2 regions of the Streptomyces sp. NPDC059567 genome follow, and region 1 is predicted to be linked to the other one. Evidence: riboswitches for the same ligand, from Rfam matches in the RefSeq annotation. Region 1 holds a riboswitch; the other holds the start of a gene.
The links. Region 1 has a riboswitch for thiamine pyrophosphate ahead of thiC (phosphomethylpyrimidine synthase ThiC). Riboswitches for the same ligand answer to the same signal wherever they lie in the genome.

Region 2: linked by a shared signal. The riboswitch ahead of ACFVZW_RS01515 (thiamine ABC transporter substrate binding subunit) and the one ahead of thiC (phosphomethylpyrimidine synthase ThiC) in region 1 are both predicted to bind thiamine pyrophosphate.

Annotation. Positions count from the first base shown of each region.
Region 1 is NZ_JBHWBS010000014.1:61,621-65,937, forward strand. It holds gene ACFVZW_RS09950 (SsgA family sporulation/cell division regulator) at 1-268, shown strand, start outside; gene ACFVZW_RS09955 (YibE/F family protein) at 305-1,645, opposite strand; TPP riboswitch at 1,717-1,863, shown strand; gene thiC (phosphomethylpyrimidine synthase ThiC) at 1,857-3,629, shown strand; gene ACFVZW_RS09965 (hypothetical protein) at 3,713-4,317, opposite strand, start outside.
Region 2 is NZ_JBHWBS010000002.1:16,920-21,236, forward strand. It holds gene ACFVZW_RS01500 (MFS transporter) at 1-30, shown strand, start outside; gene ACFVZW_RS01505 (SRPBCC family protein) at 189-647, shown strand; gene rlmN (23S rRNA (adenine(2503)-C(2))-methyltransferase RlmN) at 1,022-2,128, shown strand; TPP riboswitch at 2,158-2,263, shown strand; gene ACFVZW_RS01515 (thiamine ABC transporter substrate binding subunit) at 2,350-3,429, shown strand; gene ACFVZW_RS01520 (ABC transporter permease) at 3,468-4,317, shown strand, end outside.

The DNA of each region.
Region 1 (4,317 bases):
ACTGCTGCTGGACGGGATCAACCGGCCGAGCGGCGACGGCGATGTGCACATCGCGCCGACCGATCCCGAGGCGCTCTCGGACGTCTCCATCCGGCTCCAGGTCGGCGGCGACCGCGCCCTGTTCCGGGCCAGCGCTCCGCCGCTCGTCGCCTTCCTCGACCGTACGGACAAGCTGGTTCCCCTCGGTCAGGAACGGACGCTGGGCGACTTCGAGGACAACCTGGAAGCCGCGCTCGGCCGGATTCTGGCGGAGGAGAACGCGGGCTGAACGCCCCCCGGGCCCGCCGAAACGGCCCCGGACCAGTCACTTCGCCCGACGCCGGCGTCCACCCCTGGACGAACGCTTCTCCGGATCGCCCGGCCGGTCTGCGGAGACCACCAGGGCGGCCAGCGCGGTCGTGACCGGCACCGAGGCCACCAGACCGATCGACCCCACGAGCGTCCGGACGATCTCCTCCGCGACCAACTCGCTGTTGGCCACCGTCCCCACACTGCTCTGCGCGATGGTGAAGAGCAGCAACAGGGGCAGGGCCGCACCGGCGTAGGCAAGGACCAGTGTGTTCACCACGGACGCGATGTGGTCGCGGCCGATCCGGATCCCGGCCCGGTACAACGCCCGGGGCCCCATACGGGGATCGGCCTGGTGCAGCTCCCACACCGCCGAGGTCTGCGTCACCGTCACATCGTCGAGGACACCGAGCGAACCGATGATGATGCCCGCGAGCAGCAGACCGGACATGTCGATGTCCGGGTACAGGCCGTGGATCAGACCGGTGTTGTCGTCCGTGTTGCCGCTGAGCGACGCCCAGCTGATGAAATACGAGCCGAGCAGCCCGATCAGCAGCAGCGAGATCAGGGTCCCGAGCACCGCGACCGAGGTGCGCGCCGACAGGCCGTGGCACATGTAGAGCGCGATGAGCATGATCGCGCTCGACCCGACCACCGCCACCACCAGCGGATTCGACCCCTGAAGGATCGCCGGCAGGATGAAGAGGGTCAGGATCAGGAAGCTGATGGCGAGCGAGATCAGGGCCATCACCCCGCGCATCCGGCCGACGAGCACGACCACGAGCGCGAAGATCAGCGCCAGGACCGTCAGCGGAACCTTGCGGTTCACATCAGTCACCGAGTACTGCAGATCGCGTGGGGCGTCGGGGGCGTACGCCACCACCACGCCCTGCCCCTCGTCCAGTTGACGCGGCGCGTCCGGCTGCACGATCTCGACGAAGGTACGGCCCTTGTCGGGGCCGTCGGTGACCTCGATCGTCGCCTTCTCGCACTGCCCCTGCTGGGCGTTGGCGGCCTCACGGCCCTGGGGCGTGGAGGGGTCCTCGGTCGGCGGGACCTGCGCGGCGTTCACATCCTTGCAGTCGACCTTCTCGACCGAGGCGACCTCGCCCGCGTAGGTCTGCCGGTCGAAGCCGACGCCGGTGCGCTCGTGCTCCGGCACGCCGCCCGGCCACAGCACGACGAGTCCGACCACCACGGCCGCGGCGAACGGGATCAGGACCGCGGCGATGACTCTGCGCAGATGCCGGGAGACCGGCGCCGCCGGGCCGTGGCTGTGGCTGTGGCCGTGCCCGTGGCCCGCGTCCCCATGGGCATCGTGTCCATCGGGTTCCGGGGTCTGCTGCGAGGAAGTCACCGACAGATCATCGCAAGAACGACGGGGGCCCACTGTTCAGCACGCCCGGGTTGACGCTAGCGTGGTGGCACCTTTGCACACGCGGGAGCTCGGAGCACCGGGCTGAGAGGGCGCTGATCACCGTACGCGCGTACTGATGTACGTACGGGAGGAGGCTGCGCCGACCGCCGAACCTGTTACCGGGTAATGCCGGCGTAGGGAGATCGGTCTCATGACCATTCAGGATGCACGCACGCCTGCCACCAGCCAGGACGAGCGCAAGCCGGGCTGGCACAAGGGATACGTCGAGGGCTCGCGCCCCGACCTCCGAGTGCCCGTCCGTCAGGTGCACCTCACCAACGGCAAGGACGTGACGCTGTACGACACGTCCGGCCCGTACACCGACCCCACCATCGACACCGACGTACGGCGGGGCCTTCCGCCGCTGCGCGAGAACTGGATCATCAGCCGCGGCGACACCGAGGAGTACGCGGGCCGCCCCGTCCGTCCCGAGGACGACGGCATCAAGCACACCTCGCCGCGTGGTGGCCTCAAGAACCTCGACGCGGTCTTCCCCGGCCGCCCCCGCCAGCCCCGCCGGGGCCGCGACGGGGCGGCGGTGACCCAGCTCGCGTACGCCCGCCGGGGCGAGATCACCCCGGAGATGGAGTACGTCGCGATCCGCGAGAACGTCTCCCCCGAGGTCGTACGGGAGGAGATCGCCGCAGGGCGCGCGGTGCTCCCGGCCAACGTCAACCACCCGGAGATCGAGCCGATGATCATCGGCAAGCGGTTCCTGGTGAAGGTCAACGCCAACATCGGCAACTCCGCCGTCACCTCCTCCATCGAGGAGGAGGTGGAGAAGATGACGTGGGCGACCAAGTGGGGCGCGGACACGGTCATGGACCTGTCCACCGGCCGCAACATCCACACCACCCGTGAGTGGGTGCTGCGCAACTCCCCCGTGCCGATCGGCACCGTGCCGCTCTACCAGGCCCTGGAGAAGGTCGACGGCAAGGCCGAGGAGCTGACCTGGGAGATCTACAAGGACACGGTCATCGAGCAGGCCGAGCAGGGCGTCGACTACATGACGGTCCACGCCGGCGTGCTGCTGCCGTACGTGCCGCTGACCGCCCGCCGCAAGACCGGCATCGTCTCGCGCGGCGGCTCGATCATGGCCGCCTGGTGCCTCGCGCACCACAAGGAGAACTTCCTCTACACGAACTTCGAGGAGCTCTGCGAGATCCTCGCGACGTACGACGTCACGTACTCGCTCGGCGACGGTCTGCGCCCCGGCTCGATCGCGGACGCCAACGACGCGGCGCAGTTCGCGGAGCTGAAGACGCTCGGCGAGCTCAACACGATCGCCAAGCGCCACAACGTGCAGACGATGATCGAGGGCCCGGGCCATGTCCCGATGCACAAGATCAAGGAGAACATCGACCTCCAGCAGGAGATCTGCGAGGAGGCGCCGTTCTACACCCTCGGCCCGCTGACCACGGACGTCGCGCCGGCGTACGACCACATCACCTCGGGCATCGGCGCCGCGATGATCGCCTGGTGGGGCACCGCGATGCTCTGCTACGTCACGCCCAAGGAGCACCTGGGCCTGCCCAACCGCGACGACGTGAAGACCGGTGTCATCACGTACAAGATCGCGGCGCACGCGGCCGACCTGGCCAAGGGGCACCCGGGGGCGCAGGAGTGGGACGACGCGCTGTCGGACGCGCGCTTCGAGTTCCGCTGGGAGGACCAGTTCAACCTGGCGCTCGACCCGGACACGGCGCGTGAGTTCCACGACGAGACGCTGCCGGCGGAGCCCGCGAAGACCGCGCACTTCTGCTCGATGTGCGGTCCGAAGTTCTGCTCGATGAAGATCTCGCAGGACATCCGGCGCGAGCACGGCGGCGACCTCCAGTCCGAGGAGATCCAGGCCGGGATGGCGGAGAAGTCCAAGGAGTTCGCGGCCGCCGGCAACCGCGTGTACCTCCCGCTGGCGGAGTAGCCGCATCGGTACGTACGGGGCGGGTACGGACCGCACGGCCACGGGGGGTCGTGCGGGGCGTGCCCGCCGTGGCGTTCCCCGGATCACTCCGGCCGGTGCTCCGGGGGGCCGAACTCCGGGCTCGTGAAGTCCGGGCTGCTGAACCTGGGACGGCTGCCCGAGGCTCCCTCGCTCGGACTCGAGAAGTCCGGTCCGCTGTAGCCGATCTTCGGTATGCGGTCCTTACGCTCCGAGGGCTGCGGCGGCAGGGGCGGGGCCGGGTGTGCGGCGGGGTCGGCCAGGGCCTCCCGCAGGAACGGCAGGATGCCGCGTTCCAGCAGGGCGCGGCGCCAGGCGTCGCGGGCCCGGGACAGTTCGTCGTCCGGTTCACCGCCGGCCCCGGGGCCCGCGGCCACTTCGGTGGAGCGGTTGCGCAGCGCCGTCACAAGGAGGCCGACGGCCGCGCAGAGCAGCCCGGCTGCGGCGACGGCGCCGAAGAACCAGGCCGCCGTCAGCAGCGTGTCGGCGAACACGAGTGTGGGTGCCAGCACCTTCAGAACGGCCCCGACCAGCAGGAATATCACCGCTGCTGTGCCCGAGAGCACCGGTGCGAGGACCGTGAGGACCGCGACGATGCCCGCGCCGGGGCCCGTGCTCGCTCCGCCGTCCCCTTCCGCCACGAGAACGGCGTCCATCACACTCGTACCGC
Region 2 (4,317 bases), on a different contig from region 1:
TCCACGCAGCCCGGCTCGCCGCGGCCCTGACGGGCACGTGTCGTCGCTGTGCGCGGCGACCGGCGAGGAAGCCGTTCGGACCTGCCGGAGGGCGGGGGCGAGCGGTCGGCGTGAGGCTGGGGGTGAGGCCCAGGGCGCCGGACGGCGAGCCCGTGGCGGCCGTACCGTCCGGAAGGAGCGTGATCGGCATGGCCCGGAACCGCCGTCTGATCCTGAGCACGCCGTCGGAGGTCTGGCGGCTGCTGTCCAACGGCCACCGTTACGGGGAGTGGGTCACGGGAACCCAGCAGGTCCTGGCGGCGGACCCGCACTGGCCGGACGTGGGCGCCCGACTGAAGGTCCGGGTCGGCGGCGGCCCCTTCACCCTCGACGACACGGTCGTCGTCCGCATCTGCGAGCGGGAGCGGCGCCTGGAGCTGGAGGCGAAGGCGGAGCCCTTCGGTGCGGCCCGTATCGCCATGACCTTGCTCCCCTGGGGCGAGCACACGCTCTTCACCCTCGACTGGCATCCCCTCCGGGGCCCGGGCATCCGTATGCACGGGCTTCCCGTGGACTACCTCGTCGCCGTCCGCAACGGCATGATGCTGACGAAGCTGGCGAGGATCGCGGTGCAGGAGCACGCCGAACACACGGTCCAGGCCGTCTGACGGCCGCGGGGCCCGCCGCCGACGGCCCCGCCCCGGCGGCACGCGGTGCGGGACGGGCCACGAGGCCTCGGCCGTGGGGGCCCGCCGACGACGGCCCGGCCGTGCCGGGACGGGCCGTGCGGCTCCGGCCGCGTGGGACGGGCAGTGCAAGGGCGCCCGCGGTGCGGGACCGGCGGAGTGGCCTCCGCCGTACGGGCCCGCCGCCGACGGCCCGGTCGCATGCGACGGGCGGGGCGAAGGCGCCCTCCGTGCGGCTCCGGCCGCGAGGGTTTCCGCCGTGCGGGCCCGCCGCCGACGGCCCCGGCGGCACGCGGTGCGGGGCCCGCCGCGACCGCCCCGAGTCATGCGTGCGCGTCTGCGACACTGGTACCACCATGCCCAAGCCCGGAGAACTCACTTTCGTCGCCCCCCGCGGAGCCAAGAAGCCGCCGCGGCACCTCGCCGACCTCACGCCCGCCGAGCGCAAGGAGGCCGTCGCCGCGATCGGCGAGAAGCCGTTCCGCGCCAAGCAGCTGTCCACGCACTACTTCGCGCGGTACGCCCACGACCCCGCCGAGTGGACCGACATCCCCGCGTCCTCGCGCGAGAAGCTGCAGGGCGAGCTGCTGCCCGACCTGATGTCCGTGGTCCGGCACATCTCGTGCGACGACGACACCACCCGTAAGACCTTGTGGAAGCTGCACGACGGCACGCTCGTCGAGTCCGTGCTGATGCGGTACCCGGACCGGGTCACCATGTGCATCTCCTCGCAGGCCGGCTGCGGGATGAACTGCCCGTTCTGCGCCACCGGACAGGCCGGTCTCGACCGGAACCTGTCGACCGCCGAGATCGTGCACCAGATCGTCGACGGGATGCGCGCCCTGCGCGACGGCGAGGTGCCCGGCGGGCCCGCGCGGCTCAGCAACATCGTCTTCATGGGCATGGGTGAGCCGCTCGCCAACTACAAGCGGGTCGTCGGCGCCATCCGCCGGCTGACCGACCCCGAGCCGGACGGCCTCGGCCTGTCCCAGCGCGGGATCACCGTCTCCACCGTCGGTCTGGTGCCCGCGATGCTGCGCTTCGCCGACGAGGGCTTCAAGTGCCGGCTCGCCGTCTCCCTGCACGCCCCCGACGACGAGCTGCGCGACACCCTCGTGCCCGTCAACACGCGCTGGAAGGTCCGCGAGGTCCTCGACGCCGCGTGGGAGTACGCGGAGAAGTCCGGCCGCCGGATCTCCATCGAGTACGCCCTGATCCGCGACATCAACGACCAGGCGTGGCGCGGCGACCTCCTCGGGCGGCTGCTCAAGGGCAAGCGGGTGCACGTCAACCTGATTCCGCTGAACCCGACGCCCGGGTCGAAGTGGACCGCCTCCCGTCCCGAGGACGAGAAGGCGTTCGTCGAGGCCATCGCCGCCCATGGCGTCCCGGTCACCGTCCGTGACACCCGCGGTCAGGAGATCGACGGTGCCTGTGGACAGCTGGCGGCGTCCGAGCGCTGACCTTGTACTCTGTGCTCGAACACATCTCCATATTCCGACAGGGGAGCGCCACAGCGCTGAGAGTGCGGTCAGGACCGCAGACCCTCTGAACCTCGCCCAGGTCATTCTGGGTAGGAAGTTCGGTCGTAACTCGAGCTGTTGCGCCCTGCCCGCCTCACGGTCGGCAGGGCCGCGTCTCTTCCTGGTCACACCCAGGAGGAATTCCAGTGAGCACCAAGAAGATGGCCGCCGCGGCGATCGTCGCCGCGCTCGGCGTCACCACGCTCGCCGCGTGCGGCACCGAGGACGTCCGGGACGCGGCGGGCAAGTCCGGCGCGCCCACCCCGAAGACCGTGACCCTCGTGAGCCACGACTCCTTCAACGCCTCCAAGGAGGTGCTGGCGGAGTTCACCAAGCAGACCGGCTTCACGGTCAAGGTCCTCAAGAGCGGCGACGCCGGCGAGGCCGTCAACAAGGAGATCCTGACCAAGGGATCCCCGCAGGGCGACGTCTTCTTCGGCGTCGACAACACCCTGCTGTCCCGCGCGCTCGACAACGGGATCTTCGTCCCGTACGAGGCGAAGGGCCTGGACCGGATCCCGACCGAGGTCCAGCTCGACAAGGAGCACCGGGTCACCCCGATCGACTCCGGTGACATCTGCGTCAACTACGACAAGAAGTACTTCGCGGACAAGAAGCTCGCACCCCCGCAGACCTTCGACGACCTGGCGAAGCCCGCGTACAAGGACCTGCTGGTCGTGGAGAACCCCGAGCGTTCCTCCCCGGGCCTCGGCTTCCTGCTCGGCACCGCCGCCCAGTACGGCGACGACGGCTGGCAGGACTACTGGAAGAAGCTCAAGGCCAACGGCGTGAAGACCGTCGACAGCTGGGAGCTCGCCTACAACCAGGAGTTCTCCGGCTCCGCCGGCGGCAAGAAGGCCAAGGGGGACCGGCCGCTGGTCGTCTCGTACGCCTCCAGCCCGCCGGTCGAGGTCCTCTACTCCGAGCCGCAGCCCAAGGAAGCCCCCACCGGGGTCTCCACCGGCACCTGCTTCCGGCAGACCGAGTTCGCCGGGCTGCTGAACGGGGCGAAGAACCCCGAGGGCGGCAAGGCGCTGATCGACTTCCTGATCTCCAAGAAGTTCCAGGACGACATGCCGCTGCAGATGTTCGTCAACCCGGTGGCCGAGGACGCCACCCTGCCGGAGCTCTTCACGAAGCATGGTGTGGTGATCGACAAGCCGCAGACGATGGCGCCCGCGAAGATCGCCGAGAACCGTGACCAGTGGATCCAGCAGTGGTCGTCGCTCGTTCTGAAGTAGTTCCCGACCGCAGGGGAAGCGCGGCGCGGCTCGGCCTGATGGTCGTGCCCGCCGCCTTCTTCGCGCTCTTCTTCGCCTGGCCCGTCGTCTCGATCGTCGAGCGCGGGCTGCGGGTCGACGGGGCGTGGCAGTTCGGCCGGTTCGGCGAGACGCTGAGCCGGCCCGAGATCCTCGACGTACTCTGGTTCACGCTCTGGCAGGCGCTCGCCTCCACCGGGCTGACCCTGCTGATCGCGCTGCCCGGCGCGTATGTCTTCGCCCGCTTCGACTTTCCCGGCAAGGGGCTGCTGCGCGCCGTCGTCACCGTGCCCTTCGTGATGCCGACCGTCATGGTCGGTACGGCCTTCCTGGCGCTTGTCGGGCGAGGCGGGCTCCTCGACGAACTGTGGGGCATGCGGCTCGACACCACCGTGTGGGCGATCCTGATCGCCCATGTGTTCTTCAACTACGCCGTCGTCGTACGGACCGTCGGCGGCCTGTGGGCGCAGCTCGACCCGCGCCAGGAGGAGGCCGCCCGGGTCCTCGGCGCGTCCCGCTGGACCGCCTGGCGGACCGTGACCCTGCCGGCGCTCGCGCCGTCCGTCGCCGCGGCCGCGCTGATGGTGTTCCTCTTCACCGCGAGCTCCTTCGCCGTCGTGCAGATCCTCGGCGGATCCACGTACTCCACCCTGGAGACGGAGATCTACCGGCAGACCGTCGTCCGCTTCGATCTGACGACGGCGGCCGTCCTCACGATGGTGCAGTTCGTCGCCGTCGGCGTGGTCCTCGCCGTGCACGCCCGCACCGTCCGCCGGCGGGAGGCCGCGCTGAAGCTGGTCGCACCCGAGCAGACCGCGCGCCGGCCCCGGGGAGTCGGCCAGTGGGCGCTGTTCGCGGGCGTCCTGCTCT